DNA from 4 places in the Micromonospora sp. WMMD1219 genome. Region 3 is predicted to be linked to each of the others. Evidence: riboswitches for the same ligand, from Rfam matches in the RefSeq annotation. Region 3 holds a riboswitch; each other region holds the start of a gene.

The links. Region 3 has a riboswitch for cyclic di-AMP ahead of ACN27C_RS05605 (coiled-coil domain-containing protein). Riboswitches for the same ligand answer to the same signal wherever they lie in the genome.
Region 1: it holds a riboswitch for cyclic di-AMP, as region 3 does, so the genes downstream of both, ACN27C_RS07990 (NlpC/P60 family protein) here and ACN27C_RS05605 (coiled-coil domain-containing protein) in region 3, are expected to answer to the same signal.
Region 2: it holds a riboswitch for cyclic di-AMP, as region 3 does, so the genes downstream of both, ACN27C_RS23365 (transglycosylase family protein) here and ACN27C_RS05605 (coiled-coil domain-containing protein) in region 3, are expected to answer to the same signal.
Region 4: it holds a riboswitch for cyclic di-AMP, as region 3 does, so the genes downstream of both, ACN27C_RS16370 (coiled-coil domain-containing protein) here and ACN27C_RS05605 (coiled-coil domain-containing protein) in region 3, are expected to answer to the same signal.

The regions. Positions count from the first base shown of each region.
Region 1 is NZ_CP186057.1:1,648,801-1,654,351, reverse strand. Features, by position in the region: gene ACN27C_RS08000 (C40 family peptidase) at 1-512, shown strand, start outside; gene ACN27C_RS07995 (N-acetylmuramoyl-L-alanine amidase) at 584-2,617, opposite strand; cyclic di-AMP (ydaO/yuaA leader) riboswitch at 2,856-2,990, shown strand; gene ACN27C_RS07990 (NlpC/P60 family protein) at 3,004-4,038, shown strand; gene dcd (dCTP deaminase) at 4,110-4,688, opposite strand; gene ACN27C_RS07980 (pyridoxamine 5'-phosphate oxidase family protein) at 4,767-5,312, shown strand; gene ACN27C_RS07975 (zinc metalloprotease) at 5,382-5,551, opposite strand, start outside.
Region 2 is NZ_CP186057.1:5,012,586-5,018,136, forward strand. Features, by position in the region: gene ACN27C_RS23350 (SDR family oxidoreductase) at 294-992, opposite strand; gene ACN27C_RS23355 (winged helix-turn-helix transcriptional regulator) at 1,026-1,502, opposite strand; gene ACN27C_RS23360 (LLM class flavin-dependent oxidoreductase) at 1,550-3,112, opposite strand; cyclic di-AMP (ydaO/yuaA leader) riboswitch at 3,284-3,429, shown strand; gene ACN27C_RS23365 (transglycosylase family protein) at 3,428-4,078, shown strand; gene ACN27C_RS23370 (YbaB/EbfC family nucleoid-associated protein) at 4,266-4,715, shown strand; gene ACN27C_RS23375 (M4 family metallopeptidase) at 4,826-5,551, opposite strand, start outside.
Region 3 is NZ_CP186057.1:1,181,871-1,187,421, forward strand. Features, by position in the region: gene ACN27C_RS05580 (hypothetical protein) at 1-617, opposite strand, end outside; gene ACN27C_RS05585 (heavy-metal-associated domain-containing protein) at 653-859, opposite strand; gene ACN27C_RS05590 (metal-sensitive transcriptional regulator) at 940-1,239, shown strand; gene ACN27C_RS05595 (SHOCT domain-containing protein) at 1,364-1,573, shown strand; gene ACN27C_RS05600 (YibE/F family protein) at 1,737-3,011, shown strand; cyclic di-AMP (ydaO/yuaA leader) riboswitch at 3,166-3,296, shown strand; gene ACN27C_RS05605 (coiled-coil domain-containing protein) at 3,301-4,329, shown strand; gene ACN27C_RS05610 (carbonic anhydrase) at 4,387-5,040, opposite strand; gene ACN27C_RS05615 (helix-turn-helix transcriptional regulator) at 5,208-5,549, shown strand.
Region 4 is NZ_CP186057.1:3,376,375-3,381,925, forward strand. Features, by position in the region: gene ACN27C_RS16360 (STAS domain-containing protein) at 371-730, shown strand; gene ACN27C_RS16365 (SRPBCC family protein) at 832-1,284, shown strand; gene ACN27C_RS16370 (coiled-coil domain-containing protein) at 1,308-2,381, opposite strand; cyclic di-AMP (ydaO/yuaA leader) riboswitch at 2,386-2,516, opposite strand; gene ACN27C_RS16375 (cation diffusion facilitator family transporter) at 2,660-3,574, opposite strand; gene ACN27C_RS16380 (HelD family protein) at 3,666-5,551, opposite strand, start outside.

The DNA of each region.
Region 1 (5,551 bases), 470 kb from region 3:
AGAAGGAGAAGCTCGACGCGCTGATCGCGCTGGAGATCAAGCAGCAGAACGACCTCGCGGCGAAGAAGAAGCAGATCGACTCGGAGATCAAGCGGCTGACCGCCATGCTCCCGGTGACCTCGATCCGCCCGGCGGGCTGCCCCAAGATCGACGGCGTGGTGAGCAGCGCCGCGCGGACCGCCATCAAGACGGCGTGCGCCCAGGTCGGTGACCCGTACGTGTGGGGCGCCACCGGCCCGAACTCGTTCGACTGCTCCGGTCTCACCCAGTACGCGTACAAGGCGGCGGGCATCTCGCTGACCCACTTCACCGGTGCCCAGTGGAACGAGGGCCGCAGGGTCTCCCGCTCCGAGGCCCGCCCCGGTGACCTGGTGTTCTTCGGCTCCGACCTGCATCACGTCGGGCTCTATCTCGGCAACGGGGTGATGGTGCACGCGCCACGTACCGGCAAACCGGTCCAGGTGTCGAGCATCAACACCCAGCCGCTCGCCGGCTTCGTCCGGGTCAGCTGACCCGCAACCCCTGACAGCGGGAAGGCCCCCGGTCCGCACGGACCGGGGGCCTTCTCGTGTGCGGTGACGGGTCAGCGCGGCGCGCCGACCGGGGACGGCAGGATCAGCACGTCGTCCAGGTTCACGAACATGATCCGGTGACCGAACTGGACCTGCACGTAGCGGTTCTCGCCGCGGACCACGGTCCGGTCACCCGGTGCGGAACCGTCGAACGAGACCGCCCGGTAGTACTCGCCCGGCAGCACCCCGCCGACCGCGTACCGCTGGCCGGCGGCGAACGTGTACTGCAGCGGCGAGATGGCCTGGTACGGGATGGTGTCCGGGTAGGCGGCCTGCTCCGGGTAGGCCCGCCCGTACACCGGGATGGTGGCCTTGCCGGGCCGCGGGGTCACCACGAAGCCGGTGGCCCACTTGGCGGTCGGCGCGGAGGCCGGGTTGAGGAACCACGCCTTCTGGCCGAGGTACCAGATCGCCGTCCAGTCACCCTGGCGGCCGGCGAGCGCGTACGTCTGGCCGGCGGAGGCGCGGGCGCCGTGGTCGGAGATGTACATGGTGTCCGGCGTACCGTCCGGGCGCAGCCCGAGGTCGTTGACGAGCGGGGCGTCCGGGCTCGGCGCGGTCCGCAGGATCACCGCGGAGGAACCCCGCGACGGGCACGGCTCGGCCGGCGGCCGGGGCGTCGGGACACCGGGCGGCTGCTGGTTGCAGCCGGTGAACGCCGGCCGGTTGGTGGCGAAGTCCGGGTCGATGGTGACCAGGCCGGTACGGGGCGTGCCGGTGCTGCGGAACGGCGCCTTCATCAGGTCGAAGTAGTGCGACCAGTCCCAGTACGGTCCCGGGTCCCAGTGCATGCCGCCCACGTTGGCGGCGGTGATGCCGGGCACGTTGTCGTGACCGATGATGTGCTGCCGGTCCATCGGGATGCCGAGCTTCAGCGCGAGGTGCCGCACCAGCTTGGCGGAGGTGCGGTACATCGCCTCGGTGTACCAGGTGCCCTGACCGGCGAAGCCCTCGTGCTCCAGGCCGATGGACTTGGCGTTGACGTACCAGTTGCCGGCGTGCCAGCCGACGTCCTTGGTCTTGATGTGCTGGGCGATGTAGCCGTCCACCGAGCGCAGCGTGTAGTGCCAGCCCAGGTAGTCGGCCCGCTTCACCAGGTCGACGCTCGGGCCGAAGTAGCCCTCGGTGTCGTGGATGACGATGTACTCGATCTTCTGCTGCTTCGGCCGGTCGCCCAGGTCGTGGTTGCCGTAGTCGCCCGGGTCGTTGCTGAGCTGCTCGTACGGCGCCGGGATCCACTCGCAGGCCAGCCGCACCGGGCACTCCAGCCCGTCCGGCCGCTCGGCGTTGCGCAGGCCGAGGCGGGCCAGCCGGGAACGGTCCGGCGTCGCGGCGGTGGCGGCGAGCGTGACCCGCTGGCCGTCGTCGGTGGTCCGGCTGGCGCCCTGGCCGAGCTGGTCGTAGACCTCGTCGGCGAAGGCCGCCGCGGCGTCCGAGGTGTCCGCGCCGGAGTACCGGGCCACCGCGGCGTACCAGGCCGCCGGGTCGGTGCCGGCGCCGACCGGCCCGCCCAGAGCCTTCTGGTACGACGCCAGCAGCGCCGCGCCACCGCGGATGTTCGCGGCCGGGTCGGTGCGCAGCGTGCCCGCGTCGAGCCCGGTGAGCGCGGCGGCGGCGTCGAGCGTCTGGAGCGAGGCGGGCGGCAGCGGGGTCTCCCGCTCCGGCGCGGCGGCGGTGGCCGGGTCGAGCTTCAGCGGCCGGGAGTCGTCGCCGCGCGGGTCCTCGTCCTCGTCGACGTGGGCGCTGCCCGGCATGGCGAGGATGTGCGCGGCGTCGGTCAGGTGCATCGGGCCGTAGCCGCCGCTGGTGCTCGGCTGCCCGGGGTGGGTGTCCCAGCGGGACTCCAGATAGGAGACGCCGAGCAGCACGTTCTGCGGCACGCCGTACTCGGCCGCGGCGGCGGCGTATTGTTGTTGCCTGTCGCTCGCGGGCGCGGACGTGTCCGGCGCGGCGGTCACCGGGCCGGTCGTCGCCAGCGCGGTGGCTGTCGCCACGGCGGCGGCGAGCAGTATCCGTCTGCCCGACGGCGGGGCGGAGAGGTGCATCGAACCTCCTGGACAGGGATGGGGGTCACTGCGTTTCCACCCTCACTCCGCACACCCGTGAGGGTCAATACCTTTCCAGTGGGTAATCAGCCTTGAAAGAAAATTTCACCTCCGCACGGGGTGCGGCGCCGGATCGCGTACGGAGTGTCACGGCGCTGGAAGTTGCGGATCGATAACGGTGGTCCCTACTCTGGTGAATCGTCGGCCGCACGTCTCACCGTCCAACCCGGTCGGTGACGGTCCGACACCGCCGAGTCGCCTCCGGGCGAGCCGGGGAACCAGGTACCTGGGGTGAATCCGCAGCGATGCGGTAGGGCGGCTCCCTTCCCGCCCGAATCCGTCAGCTAACCCGGTAGGCGGTACGGAAGAAGGAGTACGGACGCCCGGTGGCACTCCATGCCCCGCGGCCGTCGTCGAACCGGTCGGTCGACCGGTCCTTCGTCGCGCCGCGTTCCCGCTGGTCCCGCTTCACCACCGCCCTCGCCGCACTGGTCGGCACCGCCGTCGTCCTGACCGGCGGCGCCACGGCGGCACACGCCGAACCCTCGGTCGCCGAGATCGAGGCCCAGATCGACCGCGACTGGAACAAGCTCGAACCGGTCATCGAACAGGTCAACGCCGTACGCGGGCAGCTCGCCGCGCGGCGCAAGCAGGCCGACGCGCTCGGCCGGCAGATCGCACCCCTCCAGGCCCGGGTGGACGCCGCACTCGGCCAGGTCGGCGGGCTCGCCGCCGACGCCTACAAGGGCGACAACCTCTCCACCGTGAACGCGCTGCTGGGCAGCCGTTCGCCCGGTGACCTGGTGAACGGCCTGGAACTGCTCGACCGCTTCGCGCACCGCCAGCACGAACAGGTGCGCTCCGTCGCCGCGCTGCGCGACGAACTGGCGGCGAAGAAGAAGCCGCTGGACGAGATGATCGCCGGTCTGGCGCGTACCGAGGCCCAGCTCGCGGCGAAGAAGAAGCAGATCGACGCCGAGATCGCCAAGCTGGAGAAGCTGCGGCTCAAGGTGTACGGCAAGGGTGGCGGCGGCCCGCTGCGCCCGGCGCCGTGCCCGGCCGGCTACCCCGGCGGCCCGGCCGGTGCGGCGGTCAAGTTCGCCTGCGCCCAGATCGGCAAGATCTACGTCTGGGGCGCGGCCGGACCGGACCACTTCGACTGCTCGGGCCTCACGATGGCGGCCTGGGCCAAGGGCGGCGTCTCACTGCCGCACAGCGCACGCCAGCAGCACGGCGTGACGAAGCGGATCAGCCGGGCCGAGCTGCGCGCCGGTGACCTCGTCTTCTACTACAGCGACCTGCACCACGTGGCGATGTACGTGGGCGACGGCTGGGTGGTGCACGCCTCCCAGTCCGGCAAGCCCATCACCATGAAGCGGGTCGACGACGGCGACATCAACAGCTACGGCCGTCCCGGCTGAGGTGTAAGGAAGGGCCCCCTCTTAACGCCTCCGGTAGAGGAGGGGGCCCCTATTAACAACTGCGGGTGCCGTCAGCGGGTCGGCCAGGTGCGCCAGCTCTGCCAGGACCGGCTCGGCGTCGGGCCGCGCTGCCCCTGGTAACGCGAGCCGTAGACGGCCGAGCCGTACGGGTGCTCGGCCGGCGAGGAGAGCCGGAAGATGCAGAGCTGGCCGATCTTCATGCCCGGCCAGAGCGTGATCGGCAGATTCGCCACGTTCGACAGCTCCAGCGTGACGTGGCCGGAGAACCCCGGGTCGATGAAGCCGGCCGTCGAGTGGGTCAGCAACCCCAGCCGCCCCAGGCTCGACTTGCCCTCCAGCCGCCCGGCGAGCTGGTCACCCAGCGAGATCACCTCAAGCGTGGAAGCGAGCACGAACTCGCCCGGGTGCAGCACGAACGGCTGCCCCTCCGGCACCTCCACCATCGAGGTCAGGTCGTCCTGCTGGATCGACGGGTCGATGTGCGTGTAGAGGTGGTTGTTGAAGACCCGGAACAGCCGGTCCAGGCGTACGTCGATGCTCGACGGCTGCACCAGCGTGGGCTCGAAGGGCTCCAGCGCGAGCGTGCCGGCCTTGATCTCGGAGACCAGGTCGCGGTCGGAGAGCAGCATCGGAACACCATAGCGACCGGTGCGGGTGACCAGCGTGTCGCACTACATCTTCGTACACGTGTTCGATAGAGTGTCCACATGGCTTCCTGGTCCGAATTCGCCGCCGACGAGCCCCGCCTCGCCGACGAGATCCGCCTCCTGATGCAGCAGTACGGGCCGGGCTTCGGCTACCTCGCCACGGTCCGCGCCGACGGCGGCCCCCGGGTCCATCCCGTCTCCCCGGTGATCACCGACGACGGCCTCTGGTGCTTCGTCATCGACTCGCCGAAGCGCCGCGACCTCGAACGCGACGGCCGCTACGCGCTGCACTCGTTCCCGCCGGAGGAGAGCGACGACGAGGCGTACGTCGCGGGCCGCGCCCGGCCGGTGACCGACCCGGCCACCGTGGCCCGGCTGGCCCGGATCGCCCGCGCGTCGCCGCAGGGCGACTGGCGGCTGTTCGAGTTCACGGTCGAGGCGGCGATGCTGACCCGGCGCGACCCGGTGGCCCAGCCCGGCGCCGCCCCGCCGCAGGTGCAGGTCTGGCTCGACCCGCGCGGAGCCGAACCGGCCCGGCGGGAGCCGGTGGGCGCGGAGGCCCGGCGCGGCCGGCACGGCTTCGACACCCGCCGCCCGGCCGCCTGACCCGACCCGGAACGAAACGGTGCCGGCCCCGTCCGAGGACAGGGCCGGCACCGGTACGTGGTGCGAGGGTCAGGCCGCGCGGTAGGCGTTCCACGCGGTGAGCATGCGGCTCGCCTGACCGGCGGTGAACTGGTACATGCAGGAGTCGTACGTGTAGTCCATGAAGTTGGTGATCGGGTCCTTGCCCGCGGTCGAGCAGGTGTCCCGCCCGGTCGGGCACTGGTACGCCGGGGACGCCT
Region 2 (5,551 bases), 3.1 Mb from region 3:
GGGCTTCCGCCCGTGTCGGCAGGGCTGCCCAGGTGCACATGTGTGGGTCGGGGTGGATGGGGCGGAGCGCCGCGCGGGGGGCACCGGCTGACGATCGACTATGCCCGGGCGGTAGTCGTGGCAGCTGCGTGATCGACACCACTGCGCCGAAGTGGCGGCATCCCACGGGCTCTGACCCGGCCACCTCGGCGAGCTGGTGTTGATCACGCTGGGGTGTCCCAGAGTGGCGGTAGTTGTGGCAGCGGAACCGTCTTGCCGAGGTGGCGCCGCCACCTCGGCGAAGACGGGTCGGCTCAGGGGAGTGCGGGGTAGAGCGCGGCCACGCCGCCGGACAGTCCGGCCTGGACCCGGCGGGCGACGTCGTCGGCCAGGATCTCGTAGCTGTCGGACTCGATGCCGTCCGCGGCGAGCCGGGCGACGTCGGCCGGGTCGGCCTTCGGGCCGGGGACGGCGGCGGCCATCTCGGTGTCCATGTAGCCCACGTGCAGGCCCGCGACACGGACGCCCCGGCCGGCCAGCTCGACGCGCAGGGCGTTCGTCATCGACCACTCGGCGGCCTTGGCCGCGCCGTACGCGCCGACGCCGGGGAACGTGAACCAGGACAGCGCCGACAGCACGTTCAGGATCGTGCCGCCGCCGTTGGCCGCGATCCGGGGCGCGAACGCCCGTACCACCGACAGCGTGCCGAGGTAGTGCGTCTCCAGCTCCAGCCGGATCTGCGCGAGGTCGCCGTCGAGCAGGTCGGTGCCGGTGCTCACGCCGGCGTTGTTGACCAGCAGCGTCACGTCACCGGCCCGCTCGGCGGCGGCGGCCACCGATGCTGGGTCGGTGATGTCGAGGCGTACCGGGGTGACGCCGGGCAGCTCCACGGTGTCCGGGTTGCGGGCGCCGGCCCAGACGGTGGCGCCGCGCGCGACGAGTTCGGCGGCCAGGTGCCGGCCGAAGCCGCGGTTGGCGCCGGTGACCAGGGCGGTGCTTCCAGCGATCTTCATGGTCTCGCTCCGAGGTGTGGTGGAAAAGGGAGGTCAGGCGGACAGCAGGCCCGGGCCGGGCAGGACGGCCAGCTCGCCGGGCGGTACGTCGTGCCCGGCGTCGCAGCGCAGCCGCGCGTGCACCGGCGCGCCGCACTCGTCGTGGGCAACCCGGACCGCCGGGCCGGCCTCGTCGGCGGCGTACGCGTCGCCCCACTGCCGCAGCGCGACGAGCACCGGGATCAGGTCGCTTCCCTTGGCAGTGAGCACGTACTCGTCGCGGGTGCGCTGCCCGGGCTCGCGGTAGGGACGCCGGTCGAGCAGCCCGTCGGCGACGAGTTGCTTGAGGCGTGCGGCGGCCACCGGCTCGCTGACGCCGACCCGCCGGGCGAAGTCGTCGAAGCGGCGGGTGCCGAACGACGCCTCCCGCAGCAGGAGCAGCGTGGTGCGGTTGCCGACCACCTCGAGCGCCCGGGCGATCGAGCAGTTGGCGGTGGACCAGGAGTCACGGTGGGCGAGGAGGTCCGTCATGGCGTCGACGGTACCCACCTGACTTAGGGAACCAAAAGTCAGCTACCTCACAGCTGGCCGGGGAAGAAACCGTGCCGGGCCAGCGGCTCGACGATCTGGTGCTCCTCGTACGACAGGTGCGACAGCAACGTGTCGGTGAGCAGGTCCACCGCCTCCTGGAGTCCGGTGAAGTCGCCGGGCCGGCGGACCAGCTCCACGAGTGCCCGGTCCACGCTCTCCACCACGCCGTGGATCACCACGTGCTCCTCCTCCAAGCGGTCCAGCACGGCGGCCAGCCCGGCCTCGGAGCGGCGCAGGTGCGGGAAGATCGAGGCGTCCTCCAGCCCGTGGTGCTGGGTGACCATCGTGCAGTAGGCCGCGCAGTACGCCCCGAGCGTCCAGTTGTTCTGCCGCATGGTCATCTCGTTCAGCGCGGCCCGCGCCCGGCCCGGTGTGACCGAGCCCTGCTTGACCTGTTCCAGCAGGTCGCGCACCTGGGCCAGCTCCTGCCGCAGGTGGTCGTGCACGTCCACCAGGTGCTGCCCGGCGGCCTGTCCCCGGGCCGGGTAGGTGTGCCCGGCCGGTGGCGGCGGGGCGCTCGGGCGGGTGGACTCGTCCCAGGGGCGGCGCGCGCTCAGGCGTACCCCCGGGTCGGGGGTGGGGGTGACACCCAGCGTGCTCGGGCCGCCGGCGGCGGCCTGCTCCTCGGCGGCCGCGCGGGCACCGCCGCCGGGCGTGGCGCGCTCGGCGGCGACCAGCTCCCGCACGGCGGGCGCGACCTCCTGGCCGAAGATCTGGATCGCGCGCGGCTCGTCGCTGCCGAGGATGAACGTGGTGATGCCGTGCTCCAGCGTGAGCCCGGCCAGTTCCTCCACCCACTGGTCCGGCGGCCCGGCCAGGAAACCGGCCGACGAGCGGGCGAACGTGCCGGTCACGTTGAGCATGCGGCGGATCGCGGCCGGGTCGCGCCCGGCGGCCCGGGCGCCCTCGTCGACGAGCGCGTTCAGGGCGGGCAGCTCGTCGGGGCCCTTCGGCAGGTACGACAGGGACGGCAGCCAGCCGTCCGCGGCGCGGCCGACCAGGCGCAGCATGCGCGGCTTGTACGCGCCGACCCAGATGCCCACCGGGTGCGCGGGCGCCGGGCCGCGCTTGGCGCCGACCACCCGGTAGTGCTCGCCGTCGACCCGGATCATGCCGCGCCGGTCGGTGTCCCAGACCTCGCGGATCACCCGGATCGCCTCGTCCAGGGCCTCGACGGCGGCGCCGGGGGACAGGCGCCGCCCGCCGGTCGCCTCGATCGCGTCCCAGAACGCGCCCGCGCCGAGCCCCAGCTCGACCCGGCCGCCGGTGAGCAGGTCCAGGCTGGCGATGCTGCGGGCCAGCACCACCGGCTGGCGCAGCGGCAGGTTGAGTACGTTGCCGGCCAGGCGGATGCGCTCGGTGGCGGCGCCCACGTAGGACATCAGCGTCCAGGTGTCCAGGAAGCCCGGCTGGTACGGGTGGTCCTGGAACGTGACCAGGTCCAGCCCGACCTGCTCGCAGAGCCGGGCGAGCGCCACCACCTGGTCGGGCTGCCCGGCGGCGGGGGTGAGGAAGCCGCCGAAGGTCAGCTCGTGTCCGTGATCGGTCATCCGTCCCGTCCTCCCGTGATCTTGCCTGGCCCTGCCACCGTAGCGCCGCCGCCGGTAGCCCGGCCGGGTGAAGAGCATCACAAGAAGTGGACGATCGTCGCAAAACGCTCCTAGCGTCGGTTTCGTTCGCAGACGCGGACACCGCGGGCCGGAAACGCCAAATCCCGCCGCCGTCCCCGGTAACCGAACCTCGCGCGGGAGCGGGGGAACCACACGTTCCACGGTGCATCGTCACCTCGGGGTGAAGCCGCCACCGGCGGCCGGGCTCCTCGGCCCGAACCCGACAGCTCACCTCGTCGGCGTGGAGGAATCCACATGGCAACTGAATACTCAGCCCGAAGCCGCCGTACCGCTCTCGGGGCGGTTCTGGCCGGCGCCGCCGTCGGCGCCGCGACCCTCTTCGGCCCGGCCGCCCCGGCCAGCGCGGGCGTCAACTGGGACGCGGTCGCGCGCTGCGAGTCAGGCGGCAACTGGAAGATCAACACCGGCAACGGCTACTACGGCGGGCTCCAGTTCTCCCGCGCCACCTGGAACGGCTACGGCGGCAAGAAGTACGCCGCCCGCGCCGACCTGGCCAGCCGCTCCGAGCAGATCGCCGTCGCCGAGAAGGTGCTGCGCGGTCAGGGCATCGGCGCGTGGCCGGTCTGCGGCAGGAAGGGCGGCTCGGCGAACGCCGGGTCGGCCGCGGCCGGCGAGCGGGCCACCACGAAGGCCACTCCGCGCAAGGCCGCCCCGGAGCGGCCGGCCCCGCGCAAGGCCGCGCCGGAGCGGCCCGCGACGAAGGCCGCGCCGCAGCCCGCGAGCGGTGCCGGGACGTACGTGGTCCGGCGCGGGGACACCCTGTCGGAGATCGCCGTGGCGCAGCGCGTCGACGGCGGCTGGCGTGCCCTGCACGAGCGCAACCGGGCAGTGGTCGGCGACGACCCGGGCCTGATCTTCCCCGGTCAGCGGCTGCGCCTGCGCTGACAGCGGTCCGGAGAACGCCCGGCCGGTCCGTCCGGCCGGGCGTTCACCCGTCCGCGACACGCCGCGTCGCCGGTGTCCGGCCTGCTCGCGGCGCCGGGGCGCGGCCCGCGACAGCCGGTGACCGCGATTCGTCGGAGCCGGTTGCTAGGGTCACGGTGCTCGGCTAAGACGTGAAGAAAGCGCGGAAATGACCAACGACCCGTTCTCGGCGGCCGCGAGCCTCGACGAGATGCTGACCCGCACGCAGCAGGCGCTCACCGCGATGCGCTCCCGGGCCTCGGCGCACGCCGACGGCGAGCCGGGCGACCTGCTCCGCGCCGAGGGCACGGCCGCCGGCGGGCGGGTCCGCGCGGTCGCCGTCCAGGGTGGCCGGCTGGATTCCGTGACGGTCGACCCGGAGCTGGCCGGCGAGCCCCTCGACGTCCTCTGCGGACACCTCGTCACCGCCGCCAACGCCGCGTTGTCCGAGCTGGACGCCCAGGTCAGCGCGTCGGCGCGGGCCGACGCCGACGCGCTCGCCGCCCGGCTCGGCACCATGGGCGACCAGGTCGAGCTGTTCGGCCGCGCGATGCACGAGGCGGCCGCGCGGATTCACCGCGACCGCGGCACCCCGTCCCGGGCCGGCAGCCCGGCCTGACCCGACGGCCGCGTGGCGCCGCGACCCCGCGACGCCCGGCACGACGAGGCTCTGGCACGACGAGGCGGCCGGCCGCCGGGAGGACGACGACCGGCCGCGCTACGCCACGGTCAGCTCAGGGTGACCGCGGTGTCGTCGACGACGAAGGACGTCTGCAACGAGCTGTCCTCCACGCCGCTGAACGAGATGGTCGCCGTGGTGCCCGCGAGCGACGAGATGTCGAAGGACCGCTGCACGTAGCCGGTGGCCTTGTTCAGGTTGGAGTAGGTGGCCAGCGTGGTGCTGCCCGCCTTGACGGTGAGCTTGTCGTACGCGGTGCTGGTGGTCGACTCCGCGCTGTCGACGTGCAGCCAGAAGCTCAACGTCGCCCGGCATCCGGCCGGGATCGTCACCGACTGGCTGAGCGTGTCGGTGTGCGACGAGCCGTACCCGTCCAGCCACGCCTTGTACGAGCCGCCGTGTGCGGCCTGGCCGCTGTCGGTGGTGATGACGCCGGACGAGGCGCTCCAGCTCACGTTGCCCGACTCGAAGCCCGGGTTGGCGAGCTTGTTGCCGGAGCAGCCGCCCGACGGCGGAGTGGTCGTGGTGCTCGGCGTGGGCGTCGGGGTGCCGCCGGCACAGGTCGGCTCGCCCGACTGGGCCGGTACGCTGACCGCGGTCCACGCCGCCTTCACCGCGTTGAACTCCGTGCAGCCGCTCGGGTAGAGGTTCTTCGCCGCCTGCAACGTCCACACGCGGTACTTCAGGTAGGACGAGGACGACGTCTTCAGCAGCATCGCGTTGTACATGATCTTCATGGCCTTCTGGATGCCCAGGCCGGTCACGCTGCTGCCGTT
Region 3 (5,551 bases):
GTGAGCCGGCTGGTGCGGCCCGGCTCCGGCGTTCCGGTCAGCGTGACCGTGTAGCCGTCGACTGTGGTGCTGGTCACCGGCGCCGGCAGCGGCCGGGCGGTCAGTTCGCCGGGGACCGTGACGTCCAGGCCGAGGGTCAGCGGCTCGTCGCCCTCGGGGGTGAAGTCGGCGAAGGCCCGCCAGACGCCGGGGCCTCCGAGCGGCGAGGCGACCCGCCAGGTGCCGTCGCCGGTCATCTCCGGGTGGACGTGCCGGAACCCGGACAGGTCCCGGCGGGCGACGATCAGGTGCATGCGCTTGTCGTGGGCCACCTCGAAGCGGGTGACCGGCGCGCCGTCCGGGCCGGTGATCCGGAAGGCGAACTGCCCGGCCGGGGCGGTGGCGGGCTGGAACGTGTAGCCGCGTTCGGAGACGAGCAGCCCGCCGGGCAGATGCGCGGACGCGCCGCTCTCGTCACCGTGGCCGGTGTCGCCGGCCCCGTGGTCGCTGTCGCTGTCGTCGTGGCGGGTCTCGGCGGCCGGGGCGACGGGATCGGCCAGGTTGCCGATCCCGTACGCCGCGCCGAACACCGCCACGAGGCCGAGGGCGAAGCCGCTGAGCTTCGTCGCCGTGTTCATGGTGTCTCCTCGGTTTCTACGGGTCGTCGGACCCGTCACGCACCGACGAGGTCGTAGCCGGCCTCGTCGACCGCCGCGCGGACCGCGTCCGCGTCCAGCGGGTTCTGACTGGTGACGGTGACCCGGCCGCTGGCCAGGTCGACCTGGACGTCGGTGACGCCCGGCAACGCGCTCAGCTCGGTGCTCACCGAGTTGACGCAGTGCCCGCAGGTCATGCCGCTCACCTGGTAGGTGGTCTCCATCTCGCCCTCCGATCTGATACCCCCTAGGGGTACGTTCGGAACGTTAGCATACCCCCGAGGGGTACGCTATCCTCGGTTTCATGACCGCGCCGTCCAGCCCGACCCGGGGCTACACCGCCAGCAAGGACCAACTCCTCGCCCGGCTCCGCCGGATCGAGGGCCAGGTCCGTGGCATCGAGAAGATGGTCGAGGACGACCGATACTGCATCGACGTGCTGACCCAGATTTCGGCCATCCAGGCGGCGCTGGACAAGGTCGGCCTGGGCCTGCTCGACGGCCACGCCCGGCACTGCATGCACGAGGGCGCCGCCGAGGGCCGGGCCGACGAGATGGCGACCGAGATGATGGCCGCCGTCGGCCGCCTGATGAAGCGCGGCTGAGCGGGACCTCCGACCCTCGGAGCAGGGCACATCGACCCGCGCCGACGCGTCGTGCCGGTCGTACCGTCGAAGTGGCGGGCAGGCCGGCCCGGCGGACCCGCGGCGACGGACGGAGGGCGGCCCGATGATGTGGCAGAGCCCGATGATGGGCTGGATGTGGATCTGGTCCCTGCTGGTGCTCGCGGTGCTGGCGGGCCTCGTCTGGGCGGCCGTGCGGTGGACCGGCCCGCAGTACCTGGGCCCGACGACGGCCCGGCGCATCCTGGACGAGCGGTACGCCCGCGGCGAGATCGACGAGGACGAGTACCGGCGACGCCGGGCCGGCCTGGGCTGATCCGCGCGGAGCGCGCGTCACGGTCACGGTGCCCGGAAGCGCCCGGCCGGGTTGCCTACCATGGCCGGGCGACGACCCGGACGTGGTCGACACGTCCACGCCGGCCGGGTGACCAGACCGGTCCGGCGGACCAGGCGTCGCCGCGACCGTTGGGAGAGACGCCATGGGTGCCGACCACACCCACCCCGCACCCGCCGCGCCGCCGGGCGTACGACGGCTGCTCGTCGCCGTCGTGGTGCCGCTGTTCGTGATCACCGTGATCGCGGCGCTGGTGCTCTGGCCCCGGCAGGACCGGGAGCCGGTCGGCGGCGCGGACGTCCCCCGCTACCACGGCACCGTGACCCGGGTGGTCACCGAACCCTGCCCGCCGACCCCGGAGTCCCCGGACGGCGCAGGTGGCCCCTGCGGCACTGTGACGGTGACCGTCGAGCAGGGCCCGGACGCGGGCCGGCAGGTCGAGACGCCGATCCCGGCCGGGCCGGGCGCGCCCCGGGTCGCGGTCGGCGACGAGGTCGTCCTGGTCGAGCTGACCGACCCGGCCGACCCGGCGGTGAAGTCCTACAACATCGCCGAACACCAGCGCGGCACGCCACTGATCTGGCTGATGGTGCTCTTCGCCGCCGCGATCGTGGCGTTCGGCCGCTGGCGCGGTCTCGCCGCGCTCGGCGGCCTGGTGGCCAGCTTCGCCATCCTGCTCGGCTTCGTGCTGCCGGGCATCGGCGCCGGTCAGCCTCCGCTGCTGGTGGCGATAGTGGGCGCCGCGTTGATCATGTTCGTGGTGCTCTACCTGACCCACGGCATCACCGCGCAGACGTCCGTGGCGGTGCTCGGCACGCTCGGCAGCCTGGTGGTCACCGGCGTGCTCGGCCTGCTCGCCACGTCCGCCACCCACCTGACCGGATTCGGCAGCGAGGACGCCACCACGCTGTCCATGTTCCAGGGCGACGTGGACCTGCACGGCCTGCTCCTGGCCGGCATCATCATCGGCTCGCTGGGCGTGCTGGACGACGTCACGGTCACCCAGGCGGCCACCGTCACCGAACTGGCGCACGCCAACCCCGGCCTGTCCCGGCGGCAGCTCTACCGGGCGGCGACCCGGGTCGGCCGGGCGCACATCGCGTCCACCGTCAACACCATCGTGCTGGCGTACGCGGGCGCCTCGCTGCCGCTGCTGCTCCTGCTGGTCGCCGACTCCCGCCCGGTGAGCGAGATCCTCACGAGCGAGTTCCTCGCCCAGGAGATCGTCCGCAGCGCGGTGGCCACGCTCGGCCTGATCGCCGCCGTACCGCTGACGACCGGACTGGCCGCGGTCGTGACCACCGCCGGACGGCACTCGCGCGGCGCGGAGCCGGCGCCACCCGCGGCCCGGCCGCCGGCCGGACGGGACGACGCGCTGGAGGCGCTCGGCGGCGGGAAGAGTACGGAGGCCGCATGGTGACACTCCGCAGCGTGACCATCGATTTCAAACGCGACGCTGGTCACGGTGCGCCACGGCGAAATCTCGCTATTGGTCGGCTTCCGGACGTAGATCCTCAGGAGTGCTGTCAGGTAACCTCGCTGCCGGTCACCGCCGAAGGCGCGCACCGGCGCCAGCGGTGCCGCCGCCCAATCGCCCGCGGGCGAGCCGGGGAACCAGGTACATGGGGTGAATCCGCGACAGCGGTAGGGGCCACTTCCGTCCCGAACCCGTCAGCTAACCCGGTCGGCGGCCGACGGAAGGGAACACTGTGACGGCACCCCTGCGCCGCTGGCTGACACCCGTGGTGGCCGTGCTGACCTCGCTGGCAGTGCTGGCCGGGCCGGCCCCGGCGACCGCGGCCCCCACCGCGGCGGCCCCCGGCACCCCCTCGGGACACGAGGAGGACGGCGAACCGCCGCTCATCACCGAGGCGATCGACGCCGCCAACCGGAACTTCCTCCAGGCCAAGGCAAAGCTCGCCAAGTCGCAGGACCGCCAGCGGCGGCTGGCGGCCGAGGTGAAGACGGCACAGACCGAACTCGACGCGCTCAGCCCGCAGGTCAACCAGCTCGCCGCCCAGTCCTACCGGACCGGCCGGATGGGCGCCATGGCGATGCTGCTGGAGAGCAACTCGCCCGACTCGTTCGTCCGCCGGGTCAACGCCCTGGACGAGCTGAACCTCCTCAACGCGCAGCGCCTGGCCGCCATCAACGCGGTCAAGACCCGCGCCGAGCAGGCCAAGATCGCGCTCGACGCCGAGGTGCGCGAGCAGGAGAAGCAGAAGAACGCGATGGAGCGCGAGAAGGTACAGGCCGAGCGCGCGCTGAAGCTCGTCGGCGGTCTCGGCTTCACCGGCGGCCTGGTCTCCGCCACCTCACCGGTCGCCAAGATCGCCCCCGGCCGCACGGCCGACGGCGGCTGGAAGGCCGAGTCGTGCAGCGAGGACGACCCGACCACGTCGGGCTGCGTCACCCCGCGCACGCTGCACGCGTACAAGGAGGTCCGCCGCGCGGGCTTCAAGCGCTTCGTGGGCTGCTACCGGCCTGGCGGGCCGTGGGAGCACCCCAAGGGCAAGGCGTGCGACTGGTCGCTCCAGAACAGCGGCTTCGCGCCCTGGCACAACAACGACACCCGCCGGTACGGCAACGAGGTCGCCGCGTTCCTCATCCGCAACGCCGACCGGCTGGGCATCTACTACGTCATCTGGAACCGGCAGATCTGGTTCCCGGCCACCGGCTGGAGTTCGTACAGCGGACCGTCGAACCACACCGACCACGTCCACATGTCGCTGCTCTGACCCGGACACGGTGAAAGGGGCCGCCCTCGGGCGGCCCCTTTTCGTCTTCCCGACGGCTCAGCCGGCCAGCGCCGGGTCGGCGGGCGCCGCCGGAGCGGGCAGCGGGGCCGGGGACTGCGCCACGGTCCGCACCTCGCCGCCGGCGAGCCGGTACGACATGCCCACCACCGTGCACCGCCCGGCCGCCACCCGCTCAGCCAGCACGGCGGAGCGGGCCAGCAGCGTCTCGACGGTCTGCGCGATGTGCACGTCGATGATGCCGTCGAGGTCGTCGACGCCCTGGCGGGAGGCGCGCAGCAGGCTGGGCGAGACCGCGTCCACCACCGCGCCCAGGTGCCCGACCAGAGCGGACCCGGTCCGGAACCCCTCCCGGGCGGCTTGGACCGCGCCGCACGAGTCGTGCCCGAGCACCACCACGAGCGGCGTGCCGAGCACGGTGACCGCGTACTCGACGCTGCCGAGCACCTCCGGCCCGGCGGTGTGCCCGGCCGTACGCACCACGAAGAGGTCACCGAGACCGCGGTCGAAGATGATCTCGGCGGCGAGCCGTGAGTCGGAGCAGCCGACGATCACCGCGAAGGGATGCTGGCCGTCGGCGACAGCCGCGCGGTGCCCGGCGTCCTGATTCGGATGCTGCGGGGCACCGGTGACGAACCGGTGGTTACCGGCACGCAGTTCGGTCAGTGCCTGCTCCGGGGTGCTCGGCGTCATGTCCCTCACCTCGTCTACCTGGGGAACTACCGGGCCGAACGGCCTCGCGACCCACGGTCACACGCACCTCGGGGCCCGTCAAGATTCGTGATACGCATTTCATACTTTCCCGTTGCCACCCGCCCTCGGCCCGCGCCGATTCGGCCGGTGGCGGCGGTGGCCATAGCATGACCACCATGGCGACCACACCAGTTGAGGACGGGAGCCGCCGTAACTGGACCTTCCTCACCAACCACGGCCACGTGCTGCTCGCGATCGCGCGCAACCCCACCGCCCGGCTGCGCGACGTGGCCGACGAGGTGGGTGTGACCGAACGGGCGGCCCAGGCCATCGTCGCCGACCTGGAAGCAGGGGGTTACCTGCGGCGTACGCGGGTGGGACGGCGCAACAAGTACACGATCAACCCGAAGGGCCGCTTCCGGCACCCGGCCGAGGCCGACCAGCAGGTCGGCGCCCTGCTGGCCCTCTTCGCCGCCGAGCCGGCCGGGGACGCCACCGCCGACAGGTGACC
Region 4 (5,551 bases), 2.2 Mb from region 3:
TCCATCCGGCGGGTTCACTGTCTCGGGCAGTGCCCCACCGGCACGCCCGGCAAACCATGCCCGGGTCACGGGCGGCCCGGGCAGCGAACGGGACGAACCACCCGAACGCGCCGGGACCGGTGCCCACGGGACGTGCGTGCGCCCGCTACCCTGGTCGGCGGATCGGCCGGGCCCGCCCGGCCGCAGGGTTGGCCGCGGCCCACCTTGAAGGGGAAACTGGAACCCGGAGGTCCGGATTGGGTACGCCCAGGTGTGCCCAGTTCGCGAATTGCTCATCCCGGGGGGTGGCGACCGGGCCGTCGGAGGAATACGCTCGGTCGCGGCCCGCGTACTGATGAGGCGCCCGTCATGGGCGAGTGGAGGTGCTCGCGTGAGCCTGTCGATCGTGAAGTCGGTGCGGCCGGGTGGTGTCGTCCAGATCGCGCCCCGTGGGGAGATCGACGTCGACACCGCGTACGAGGTGCGGGAAGCGATCGCCGAAGTGCTCGCGAAGGGCCGCCCCTCGCGGATCGAGCTGAACATGCGGCTCGTCACGTTCATCGACTCGGTCGGCATCAGCGCCATGGTCGCGGGCTTCCAGACCTGCGAGGTCAGCGGCGTCAAGCTGGTGGTCACCGAGCCGAGCCGGTTCGTGCACCGGCAGCTCTGGGTGACCGGCCTGCTCGGCCTGTTCGGCGCGCCCGAGCCGTGGTTCGCCGACGACACCCCCGAGGTGCTGCCCGGCGCCTGAGCGCCGTTCACACCCCCTGCTGCCAGGGGACCTTCTACCCGTTGCCAGTCCGGCGTCGGTACGGGACGATCGTCGCGACGCACGACGGCGAGGGGGCCCGCTTGCAGAGCAGCGACAGCTTCAGCTACACCGTGCAGGCCCGGTGCACCCGGGCCGAGGCGGTGGCGCTACTGGGTGACCTGAGTCGCCAGGGCGAGCTGCATCCGCTGATCGTCCGGGTCCGGAAGCTGCCGGCCCGGCCGGGCGCGCTGGCCAGCTACGCGATCACCGACCGGCTGCAACTCGGCCCGCTGCACTTCCCGGTCACGTACCAGGCGGACGTGTTGATCGCCGGCGAGGACGAGGTCGTCACCGTGGCGCGGCAGCAGCCCGCCACGACGGTCCGCAACCACACCCGCCTGCGCGACGAGCCCGACGGCACGGTACGCATCGACGTGGAGATCACGCTCACCGCACCGGCACCGCTGTTCGGGTACGCGTTCCGCCAGGCCCGGGCGGCTCACCTGGGCCTGGCGGCGCGTCTCGGAGCGACCCTGGAGGGCCGGCCGACCTGATCCGGCCGCCCTCCAGGGTGCGCTCAGTACACCGACAGGTGCACGTGGTTGGTGTGGTCGCTGGACGGGTCGCCGTTGCCGCCGCTGTACGACTTCCACCCGCTGCTGGGCAGCCAGATCTGCTTGAACCAGATCACGTAGAGCACGGCGAGCGGGTCGGCGTTGCGCACGAAGTACGCGGCCAGGTTGTTGCCGTACGTCCGGTCGCCGCCGGTGGCCACGCCGCCGAAGCCGCTCTTCTGCGCGGCGAAGTCGCAGGCGCGCCCCTTCGGGTGCTCACCCGAGCCGCTGGGCCGGTGGCAGGAGACGTACCGGGTGAAGCCCGCCGCCTTGGCCTGTTGCAGCGCGTGCAGCGTGCGTGGGGTGATGCAGCCGTTCGCCGGGGTCGGGTCGTTGACGCTGCACGACTCCGACGGCCAGGAGCCGTCCGAGTTGCGCGGCGCGGGCTTCGCGTTCTTGCTGGAGGTGCCCTGGACGCTGCCACCGCCGCTGCTGCTGCGCGAGGCCCGGTCGTTCGCCACCTCGAGGGCACGCTCGGCCTGCTCCTTGCGCTTGCCCATCACCGCCACCTGCTTGCGCTGCTCGCGGATCTCGCCGTCGAGCTCGGTGCGGGTGCGGGTGGCCTCGTCACGGGTCGCGATCAGGTCGCGCAGCGTACGGTCCTCGTGCGCGGCGACCTGCTCCAGCGCGGCGGCCCGGTCCATGAAGCCCTCCGGGCTGCTGCTGCCGAGCAGCGCCCCGGCGGTGCCCAGGCGGCCGTTGCGGTACGCCACGGCGGCGATCTCGCCGACCTTGGCGTCCCGGACGGCCAGTTCGGCGCCGACCGTCTTGAGTTGTTCGTTGAGTTGCTTCTGCCGGTTCACCGACCGGTTGAGCGCGGCCTTCGCCTCCAGCCAGCCCTTGCTGGCCGCGTCGAGCTGGGCGCGCAGTTCGGGCGTGCCGCCCTCGTCGTCGCCGGGCGCGGCGGCGAGCAGGCCGGTCGCTGGCGCCGCCGAGGCGGGGGAGGCCGGAACGGTCGCGACGCCGAGGGTCAGCGTCGCGACGAGCAGGGCCGCCAACCGGGCGGCCGTCCGTCGTACAGGTGCCACTGGGGGCATTCACACGTCCTTCCGTCAGCGCCGACCGGGTTAGCTGACGGGTTCGGGACGGAAGATCCCTACCGCTGACGCGGATGCACCCCACGTACGTGGTTCCCCGGCTCGTCCCTGCGGACGATTAGGCGACGGCCGCCCCACCGGGGCCGGTGGCGCCCGCGGGTGCGGCCGCGACCGAGACTACCGGCGCTGCCCGGGCACGGCTCCGTGGAGCAGTGCCACTAGGCGGGGCAAAACCGGCATAAGACTACATTAGCCACAGTGATTTAAGTGTGTCCTAATCACCACTCGGTCTGTCCGCACACTCCAGCCGACGCTCCGGGTTCGACCTGCAACGTGGCGTGATCGATGGAGAAGTCCTCGTGCAGGGCGGCCCGCGCGGCGGCCAGCACGCCGGCCGGGTCCACGCCCGGGTCGGTGGTCAGGTGCGCCGAGGCCACCTCCATGCCCGAGGTGAGCGTCCAGACGTGCAGGTCGTGCACCTCGGCCACGCCGGGTACGGCGGCCAGCCGGTCGTGCACGGCGGTCACCTGGAGGTGTTCCGGCGCGGCCTGCACCAGGATGCGCAGCGCGGCCCGGCCGAGCCGCCAGGTACGCGGCAGGATGAACAGGCCGATCCCGACGGCGACCAGCGGGTCCGCCCACCACCAGTCGGTCACCGCGATGACCAGGGCGGCGGCGATCACGCCGAGCGAGCCGAGCAGGTCGCCGAGCACCTCCAGGTACGCCCCGCGCAGGTTGATGCTCTCCTTCGACCCGGCGCGCAGCAGCGCGAACGCGACGATGTTGGCGAGCAGGCCGAGCACCGCCACCACCAGCATCGGGCCGGCCAGCACCTCCGGCGGCTCGCCGAAGCGGCGTACCGCCTCGACCAGGACGTAGATGGCGACGGCGCCGAGCAGCACGGCGTTGGCGAGGGCGGCGAGCACCTCCAGCCGGTAGAGCCCGAACGTGCGCTGCGGGTCGGTGCCGGCCCGGCGGGTGGCGGTGATCGCCGCGAGGGCCATGCCGATGCCGAGGACGTCGGTGAACATGTGCCCGGCGTCGGAGAGCAGCGCCAGCGAGCCGGTGGTGAAGGCGGCCACCGCCTCGACCACCATCAGGGCGGCGAGCAGCGCGAACGCGGCCCAGAGGCGGCCCCGGTGGCGGTGTGCCGCGTTGGCCACCGCACCGCTGTGGTCATGACCTGCGCCCACGCCAACACCCTCCCTGCCGCGTACCGGCCCGGCCCAATGTATGTTCACATCGCTATGTATGCAAGTGAACTGTGGGTGGCGGCGGGGCCGGTCACCCCACCGGGTCGAGTGTGGTGAGGCGCTGGGTCGCCCGGGACAGCGCCACGTAGAGCGTGCGGACGCCCGAGCCGGGATCGGCCCGGATCTCACCCGGCGCCACCAGCACCACGCCGTCGTACTCCATGCCCTTGGCCTGAAGGCTGGTGACGACCTGGAGGCGGCCCGCGCCGAGCCCGCCCAGCCAGCCCGCCACCTCGTCCCGGCGCGGCACCGGCGTGATCACGCCGACGGTGCCCTCCACCTGCGCGAGCAGCGCCTCGGCCGCCTCGACGGTGGCCGCCGGCAGGTCGGCGGCGGGCACCGTGCGCTCGACCGGCGGCACACCCGTGGACCGCACCGCGGCGGGCAGCGGCAGGTCCGGGTAGAGGCGGCGGATCTCCGCCGCCGCCACCGCGAAGATCTCCGCCGAGTTGCGGTAGTTGGTGGTCAGCTCGTAGCGGTGCCGCTTGCGCCGGCCCAGCGCCTGGTCACGGGCCCGGTCCAGCTCCTGCGGGTCGCCGGTCCAGGCGGTCTGCGCCGGGTCACCGACCACCGTCCAGGACGCCAGCCGCCCGCGCCGGCCGACCATCCGCCACTGCATCGGCGAGACGTCCTGCGACTCGTCCACCACCACGTGCGCGTAGTCGCGGTAGTCGTCCGGACGCTCCCGCGCCGCCGCGCGGGCGGCGCGCTGCCGGTCGGCGTACGTGCTCAGCTCGCGCACGCCACCGGCGAGCTGGTACGGGTCGCGCTTGGGCCGGGCCCGCTGCACCGGCTTGCCGAGCAGCGCGTCCAGCTCGTCCAGCAGCGCGATGTCGGCCACCGTCAGCCCCTCGGTCGCGAGGCTCCGGTACGCGTCGCCGAGCAACCGGATCTCCGCCGAGGACAGGATCCCCCCGGCGTAGCGGCGCAGCCGGTCCGGGCGGGCCAGCCAGTCCAGCACGTGCCGCGGGTGCAGCCGGGGCCACCACGCCTTGAGGAACTCGCGGAACTCCGGCCGCTCGATGATCTCGTCCTCGAACGCGGGCTGCTCCGGCAACCGGCCCACACGCAGCGTGCGGGCCTGCGCGTAGAGCGCGGCGAGCACCGCGTCGAACGCCGCCCGGCGCACCTCGTTGCGGCGCGCGCCCCGGGCCAGCGTCCGGTCCCGGATCGCGTCCAGCGCGGGGCGCTCCAGGCGCAGCAGCTCGCCCCGGTAGAGCAGGCGCAGCTCGGCGGGGGAGTCCGGCACCGCGTCGCGTACCGCGCGTTCCAGCACCCGGCGCATCCGCAGCGACCCCTTCACCGCCGCCACGTCCGGCGGGTCGGTCCGGGACGCGGACAGGCCGGGGAACAGCGAGCCGAGCGAGTGCAGCGTGGCGGTCTCCTCGCCCAGCGAGGGCAGCACCGAGGCGATGTACTCGACGAACACGCCGGACGGGCCGACCACCAGGATGCCGCCGCCGGCGTACCGGGCCCGGTCGGAGTAGAGCAGGTACGCGGCCCGGTGCAGCGCCACCGCCGTCTTGCCGGTGCCCGGGCCGCCGGAGACGATCGTGACGCCGTTGCCGGGGGAGCGGATCGCCTCGTCCTGCTCGCGCTGGATGGTGGCGACGATGTCCCGCATGCCCCGGCCGGTGGCCCGGGACAGCGTGGCCAGCAGCGCCCCGTCACCGACCACCGCCATGTCCGGCGGCGCGGCCTCCGGGTCCAGCAGGTCGTCCTCGATCCGGGTGACCTTCTCCGAGGCGGACTGGATCGTGCGCCGGCGCACCACGCCGCGCGGCTCGGCGGGCGTGGCCTGGTAGAAAGCGGCGGCGGCGGGCGCCCGCCAGTCCACCACCAGCGTCTCCGCGTCCACGCCCCGCACACCGAGGCGGCCGACGTGCAGCACCTGCCCGGTCCGCAGGTCCAGCCGGC